2 regions of the Priestia sp. YIM B13490 genome follow, and region 1 is predicted to be linked to the other one. Evidence: a T-box and tRNA genes for the amino acid it is inferred to sense, from the RefSeq annotation. Region 1 holds a T-box; the other holds one or more tRNA genes.

Region 1 (4,216 bases):
AGGAAATCATAGAGCTTATTCAACGATTAGAACATCAAGCGCCTGCGCAGCCTTGGCTCATGGTAGCTTCATTTGTGAACCCGCATGACATTGCGCTGTTCGGAGCGATTACCAAACACCTTCCTATGTTTCAGTTTTCTATTGATGAGACGATTCCAAACATCGATCCGCCACCTACCATTAGAGAACCTTTACAAACAAAGCCTAGCGCTCAAAGCAGCTATAAATACATCTATCCAAAAGCGCTGCAGCCAACCCCAAATTCTAGCTTCTACCGGCGCTTGTATTATCAGCTGCAAAAAAATGTTGATAAACAAATTTTAAAAGTTCTTCGGACCATGGAACAATCTTCGTTCTATGAAAATACAATTATTATTTTTACGTCTGATCACGGTGATTTGCTTGGAGCTCACGGGGGACTACATCAAAAATGGTACAACATGTATGAAGAATCTATTCACGTTCCGCTTCTCATTCATAACAAGCGTTTGTTTCCTAGTTATCAACGTACAGACACACTGACTAGTCAGCTTGACTTGATCCCGACAATGCTTAGTTTAGCTAATATAGATGCTTCCGCTATTCAAAAGCAATTACAAAAAAGTCATACGGAAGTACATCCATTTGTTGGGCGAGACCTGTCAGGTATACTTCGAGGAGAAACGTGTGCTGAGCAAGAGGAAACAGCGATTTTCTTCATGACGGATGATGACCCGACAAAAGGACTTCACCAAACAAATTTTTTAGGAGAAAGCTACCCGTCAGTTGTTCAGCCTAATCACATTCAAGCGGTCATTGTCGAGTTTTCGTCAGCGGCAGGAAAGGAAATTTGGAAATACGCTCGCTATCATGATAATCTGCAATTTTGGTCAGCAGATGACGAAAAAGATGAATTCATTCACGGAGAGCAATATGGAGGTTACCCTGTGAGTTTTACTACCCTTAAAACAACCCGTGTTCCTGATCAAATTGAAATGTACAATTTGACCAAGGATCCGTTAGAAACAGTAAATCTGGCTCACCCGTATTTTTCGACAAATGAAACAAGGAAAATTCAGCGGCAGCTTGACGTTATTCTTAAAGAACAAATCAGGACAAAACGGATTTTTCCGCAAAGTGGAAGCATGCATGATGAGCTTTTGTCTAAAGATAGATAAAAAATAGTTTCTATGGATTTAAGTTAAATATTTGCGTGAGCAGAAAAAGGTGTATTTAATATTTTAGTATATAAATTAAAAACTTGATGATACTTGTGTTAGGTTACTTGTTCTGGTTTGGGGTAGTATTGGTTTCACTTCATTAATCCCGATTAGATAAAACAAATAAGGACTTATAGCATCTTTCTTTTTCGCCTTTATTGTTATGAAAATAAGAATGGAATGTAGTCGTTAATAGTATAATAAAAAACTTTTTCAGTCCGTGTATTCTTAAGTAACTTTTCAAAAATTCAAGCATAAAGTAATTCTATACCATTTGAAAAATAAAAAATTACTTCTTGACTTTTGTTAAATTTATACACTATAATCGCTTTTAACAACTAATAAACAGTATTTGGCAATGAAAAGGACACGAATTGGATGCTGTTTTCTTCGCAGAGAATAGGGCCACTGGCTGAGAGCCCTTAAGAAATCATCTAATTTACCACCTTAGAGCTATTGCAGGGAACGTGCATAACTGAAACTGCAATCGGTAAAACCGTTATCTTTTTAAGCGTAAAATACGTATGGGTATTTTACGGAATTAGGGTGGTACCACGGCCGCATTCGTCCCTTCACTAGGGATGAGTGCGGTTTTTTTTGTAGAAAAAAGAATATACAAGCAATGAAAAGGACATGAATCATTTTTGAATTTTCTTTACAGAGAGTAGGGTCACTGGCTGAGAACCCTTAGAAAACGAAATGAATTTACCACCTTGGAGCTGCGGCGGGGAATGTGTATACACTGAAACCGCACCCGGTAAAACCGTTATCTTTTTAAGCGTAAAATACGTATAAGTATTTTACGGAATTAGGGTGGTACCACGGCCGCATTCGTCCCTTTACTAGGGATGAATGCGGTTTTTTTTGTTGAATAAAAACATATTGGAGGAATGAACATGTCAAAACAAATGGAAGCAGAAAAGCGAAATCATCAAAAGTTAGGTCAAGAACTGGAGCTGTTTATGTCAATGGAAGAAGCTCCTGGTATGCCGTTTTTCTTACCTAACGGAATGATTGTTCGAAATGAGTTAGAAAATTACTGGAAACAAAAGCATTATAAAGCAGGCTATCAAGAAATAAAAACACCCATCATGATGAAACAGGAGCTCTGGGAACAATCAGGGCACTGGGAGCACTATCATGAGAATATGTATTTTTCAAATGTTGACAAACAAAACTATGCGATTAAACCGATGAATTGTCCGGGAGCCATTTTATTGTTTAACAGCAAGCGAAGAAGCTACCGAGAACTTCCGATTCGATACGCAGAGCTTGGATTAGTTCATCGTCACGAGCTTTCTGGGTCTTTAAACGGCTTGCTAAGAGTCCGTTCATTCACACAGGACGACGCTCATTTATTCGTAAAGCTCAGTCAGATCCAAGCTGAAATTAGCCGCATTCTAGCGTTTATCCATGACTTTTACTCACATTTTGGCTTCGATTACAAAGTGGAGCTATCCACACGACCTGAAAAATTCATGGGAGATATTGAAACATGGAACCAAGCAGAAAAGTCGCTTCAATCTGTGTTAAGTGAAAAAGGCTTAGACTATCAGGTAAATGAAGGAGACGGAGCTTTTTATGGGCCGAAAATCGATTTTCATATTTTAGATTCCTTAGGTCGCAGCTGGCAGTGCGGAACAGTTCAGCTTGATTTCTTAATGCCGGAGAAGTTTGACTGTATGTATATTGGAGAAGACAATAAACCGCATCGTCCCGTAATGATTCACCGCGCTATATACGGTTCCGTTGAACGATTTATGGCCATCTTGATTGAACATTACGAAGGTCAATTTCCTCTTTGGCTGGCTCCTGTTCAATTTAAGCTTTTGCCTATTGCACCGCCGCACGTGGAATATGCATATAAAGTGAAACACGAGCTGGAGTTAAAAGGGTATCGTGTTGAAGTAGATGATCGCATTGAAAAAATAGGGCTGAAAATTCGAGAAGCAGAAATGCTGAAAGTTCCTTATATGGCTGTGATAGGAGATAAAGAAGTGGAAAATGAATCGCTTGCTATGCGAAAGCACGGGAAGAAAAATATAGGAACAGTAAGTTTGGAAGAGGCAGCTGTATACTTGAATAAAGAAAAGAATTCAAACAGAGTGTATTGAAGCTATTTACCTTACTAAATAGAAAAATCCGATTTTTTAAGTCGGATAGTGATTCCCTTCATTTTGTCTCACACCAAAATGAAGGGAATATTGAACTAGAAGGGTATAAGATAATATATATCAGCAGTATAACTTTTGCCTTAGACAAACGCCGGTATTTTATAAAAAAATTTATCTTATTCCATTCGAATCGTTTGTACGCGATGAAGCTGAAGCCTCACCTGATGGTTTGTTTATGTTTTGCTGATTTCGCTTCTTTTTAGAAGGAGAGTAAAAAAGAAATTTAAACATAAAGTATACTCCTAATGCTAGTAAAATACAGCCAATAAGTAAGTTAATCATCTTTCTCCGCCCTTCATACACTTCAGTTTTCATCATTATAACACCCGGTAAGATAAAACATTCATCGTTCTGTAAATAATCTCTATGTCAGGAATTTATATCTGAAGATAGTTAGTAAAAAAGTTATCTAAAAACATATAAAATAATTTTTAGAATATTATTTTTATTCAAACTTATTATACATAAGCACAATGATAATCTCTTTATTTAGTTTATAAATCCAAAATAGAGAAATACTAAGAAATCGCTTACAAAAACTCTTGAAATATATATAATGATATTAGTATACTAATAGACAAGTTAGTAATTATTTCTATATAATTACTTCTGTATCTGAAGTAAAAACGCGCAGCCAAATGGGAAAAGACGTTATTTTCAAGTTTTTAATGGATGAGTGGCAACAGAGAGGAGAGAGTGCAATGGGAAAACTATTTAAAAAGAAGTCAATCGAGCAATTATTAGAACAAAGTCAAAACAAGTCTCTAGTCAAAACATTAGGAGCATTCGATTTGACTCTTCTTGGTATTGGAGCAGTAATCGGAACAGGAGTTTTAGTATTAA
Region 2 (4,216 bases), on a different contig from region 1:
GATTCTGTGGAAGTATACGGCACCATTATCGTAGGAGCCGTTGCGCTGATTTTATTTATTACGCGTCAGTTCAAGCTTAAAACACCTATGCTTGAATTCCGCATTTTTAAATATCCAATGTTTGCTTTATCATCAACGATTTCAATGGTGATTACAATGGCATTATTCTCAGCCATGCTGCTAATGCCAATTTATGTTCAAACGGTACGAGGCATTTCTCCGCTTCACTCAGGATTACTAATGCTTCCGGGTGCGCTACTCATGGGTGTGATGTCTCCGATTACCGGAAAATTATTTGATAAATTCGGAGCGCGTGCACTGGCTGTAACGGGTCTAACGATTACAGCCGTTACGACGTATTTCTTCAGTAACTTAGAGCTTGATACGACATATACAACGCTCATTACGCTTTACACGCTTCGCATGTTCGGAATGTCTATGGTGATGATGCCGGTTATGACAAACGGATTAAATCAGCTGCCGCAGCGCTTTAATCCGCATGGTACTGCGATGAATAACACGCTTCAACAAGTATCGGGAGCTATTGGTTCGGCTCTTTTAGTAACGGTGATGTCAAATCGTACAGCTACGCATGCAAAAGAGCTTGCTCAAGATGCAATGAGCGGAGCAGGAGCAGCGAATGCAACGGCAGCCGGGGCAGCTCAAATGAAAGAACAAATTGGGATGCAGGCAATGGTACAAGGAATTAACGATGCGTTTGCCGTCTCAGTAGTACTAGTGGTGGTTGCTTTAATTCTTTCATTGTTTATGAAACGCGCCACGCCGGCAAGTGAAGATGAAGTGATAAAGGAAAAAGCAGGACGCGAGCAGTTTGCTAAATAAAAAAGAAATCCCCGCTGAAACAGCGGGGATTTCTTTAGCTTGTATATCTAAAGCTTAAGCCCATTTTCTTTAATAATTTCCGGTAGCCGATGGACGTTTGATCAGCCATAATATGCGCTTCCATCTGCAGGTCTAAAGGCAAGTCTTCAGGCTTTTGGTTTTCAACCATTTCACGGTCTTCGTCAAAGACGCGAAGGTTAAAGTCATACACACCTTCAACGGGAGAATCTTTGTCAAAGTTTCGAGCGATTGGTGCGAATAAACGTGTTTCGCGGGCTGAAATAGGAGAGACTGCATTCATAATCCACAGTTCTGCGCCTTCTGGGAAGTATACTTTTAGCGTAGCTGTAAACGGCGGATAAACATCAAAGACGCGAAGCCATTTAAAATCAGGTGGATTTAAATGCTGCTGTTCTTTGGAATAATTGCTCACGGTGCTCGTATATTCTACATGAAGCCCATACTCTGTATCGCTTACTTTATATTTAGGCACAAAGGCGTTGTTTCGATCACCAAATGTGTCTGTGTGAACCCAAGCAAAATGAGCTACGTCTAAAAAGCCTTCCATTTGACGACCGGCCGAACCCATGATATCAAAGCTCGGACAAACAATTTGCTGAAAATCAGGGTCCTCCCACGCATCGAAGTAAGGCAGGTTATCTTGTTCTCCTGTCAGGGAAGTCCACACTAATCCAAATCGTTCAATAACTGGATAGACGGCCATACACAAGCGGGGAGAAATATTGGCATCAGGGTGAGCTGGAATCGACGTGCATGCACCGTCCGTTGCATAGCGGAAGCCGTGGTAAGGACAGACAATTTCATCATCTTCCACCCAGCCCATGCTAAGAGGGGTGCCTCGGTGAACGCATAAATCACGAGCCGCCACTACTTTGTGTGTGGTACGGTATAGAACTAGATTTACATCTAGCAGTTTTACGGACGTTGGTTTCTCTGTTACATCACTGCAGCGTGCGACGGGGTACCAATACTTAGCGAGCGTCGTCCAATCTTCCAGGCTGAACGTGCAGTCTCTTGGGTAGGGAGTTGCTGTTTTTGGTTTGGTCATGGTTGGTTGTTGTTCCATCTATTTTCTTCCCTTCTTTTGTAAGCTCTTTTACTAAGGGTAATATAAAAAAAGAAAATTCACACAATTTATGTAAGGAGTTCTAACATGAAATATGGAACTTTGTAGAAAGTGCGAATTTCAGAAGACGTAAATTAGAGAATATACCAATAAAAAAATTTAAAAAAGCGCTTCCTAAATAAATTTAAACGTGATATAATTTTCCAAGACGCTGGTGTAGCTCAGTAGGTAGAGCACTTGCATGGTAAGCAAGAGGTCGCAGGTTCGATCCCTGTCGCTAGCATACTAAAAAACCTTCTTTCTTGTTGAAAGAAGGTTTTTTTTATTTGTGTCGGCTTTAAAATTATTCTCCGAATTATTCTTTCCCTCCTTGTGAAAACTTTAACAGTTTGATAGCCTTATTAGGAGATTGTGAGAAAATATGCGTATCTTTTCCCCTGTGTCTTATGAATCATATTTAGAAATATTCTTAAAAGAATGTTTATTGCCTCTAAATATTGGGTACACGGAACTAGGGGTTAAATTTCAACAGGGAGTGTGAACGATAATTTGATTACGTTTAAGAATGTGTCAAAGCAATATCCAGACGGTACGACCGCCGTGAAAAATATTAATCTAGAAATTAAAGAAGGAGAGTTTTTCGTTTTAATTGGTCCGAGTGGGTGTGGGAAAACAACCACCTTAAAAATGATTAACCGTCTTCATGATATTACCGAAGGAGAACTATACATAAAAGATAAGCTCGTATCGGACCACAACATCCATGAGCTACGCTGGAACATTGGTTATGTTCTGCAGCAGATTGCTCTTTTTCCTCATATGACCATCGCTGAAAATATAGCCATTGTACCCGAGATGAAGCATTGGAAGAAAAACAAAATCAAAACGCGCATTGATGAACTGCTTACCTTGGTAGGACTAGACCCAAAGCAGTATCGAAACCGAAAGCCGTCTGAGCTCTCAGGTGGCCAGCAGCAACGTGTAGGTGTAGCACGTGCCCTCGCAGCTGATCCCCCCGTTATTTTAATGGACGAACCCTTTAGTGCCCTCGATCCGTTAAGCCGCGAACAGCTTCAGCAAGATGTTATTAGCTTAAAAGAAAAAATCAAAAAAACATTTGTGTTTGTTACGCACGATATGAGCGAAGCGATGACGCTTGGAGATCGTATCTGCCTGATGAAAGATGGGGAAATTGTTCAAGTTGGAACCCCGGAGGAATTCATCCAAAAGCCTAAAAATGAATTTGTAAAAACATTTATTGGAAATCAAGGCAATGCTTTATTTGAGACATTGGATATGTTTGTCAAAGAAAGTGAACAGCCAGACGTAGAACCTACTGAAGAGTTAGCTTCAACCGCCACTGTTCAGCAGGCAATGGACGCCCTTTACGACCATGAAGCAATAGCCGTGAAAAAAGGGAGCAAACGTATTGGCGTTGTAACGCGCAAAACTCTATTAGCGTTTCTTTCTGATAAAACGAAAGAAGGAGGAACGCTGTAATGAATGCACTAAGCACATTATTAGATCAACGAGGAGATGCACTGTTTCAAGCTCTTCTTGAACACATTCAAATTTCAGTACTGGCTCTTGTTATCGCCGTATTAATTTCAGTGCCGCTCGGACTGTACTTAACGAGGCATGACCGTATTGCTGAACCAATCATTGGCGTAACAGCCGTACTGCAAACCATTCCTTCACTCGCTTTATTAGGATTACTGATTCCTCTTGTCGGAATTGGAACCTTTCCCGCGGTTATTGCACTGTTTTTATATTCGCTTCTTCCTATTGTACGAAATACATATACCGGAATTAAAGAAGTGGACCCATCTTTAATTGAAGCATCCAAAGCCATGGGGATGAACTCGTGGAGACGATTAATTAAAGTAGAACTTCCTCTAGCACTTCCTGTCATTATGGCCGGAATTCGCACAGCGATGGTACTCATTATTGGCACAGCGACAATCGTGGCTCTTATCGGAGCGGGCGGACTCGGAAGCTTAATTTTGCTTGGTATTGACCGAAGCGATAATAGTTTGATTTTATTAGGAGCCATTCCAGCAGCATTATTAGCGCTTATTTTTGATGGAATTCTGCGAACGATTGAACACTCAGCTAAAAAAGGGTCCAAAAAACGCTCGTTTATTATGATCATCGTATTAATACTTATTCTTGTTTCTCCGTTTGCAGCGATGAGCGCAACAAAACCAGACCTTGTTATCGGAGGGAAAATTGGTGCAGAACAAGACATTTTAATTAATATGTACAAAGAATTAATTGAAGATCAAA

Evidence for each region. A T-box is a leader RNA that pairs with one kind of tRNA and senses whether it is charged. The one in region 1 lies ahead of thrS (threonine--tRNA ligase), so its partner is inferred to be a tRNA-Thr.
Region 2: it has a tRNA-Thr gene. The T-box ahead of thrS (threonine--tRNA ligase) is inferred to sense a tRNA for this amino acid. The anticodon was not compared.

The regions. Positions count from the first base shown of each region.
Region 1 covers NZ_JBHZOT010000003.1:576,804-581,019, forward strand. The annotation lists gene ACFX4R_RS12855 (sulfatase family protein) at 1-1,157, shown strand, start outside; T-box leader at 1,549-1,774, shown strand; T-box leader at 1,813-2,041, shown strand; gene thrS (threonine--tRNA ligase) at 2,096-3,313, shown strand; gene ACFX4R_RS12865 (hypothetical protein) at 3,485-3,688, opposite strand; gene ACFX4R_RS12870 (amino acid permease) at 4,075-4,216, shown strand, end outside.
Region 2 covers NZ_JBHZOT010000001.1:206,214-210,429, forward strand. The annotation lists gene ACFX4R_RS01035 (DHA2 family efflux MFS transporter permease subunit) at 1-843, shown strand, start outside; gene ACFX4R_RS01040 (aromatic ring-hydroxylating oxygenase subunit alpha) at 878-1,930, opposite strand; tRNA gene ACFX4R_RS01045 (tRNA-Thr) at 2,141-2,213, shown strand; gene ACFX4R_RS01050 (ABC transporter ATP-binding protein) at 2,480-3,430, shown strand; gene ACFX4R_RS01055 (ABC transporter permease/substrate-binding protein) at 3,430-4,216, shown strand, end outside.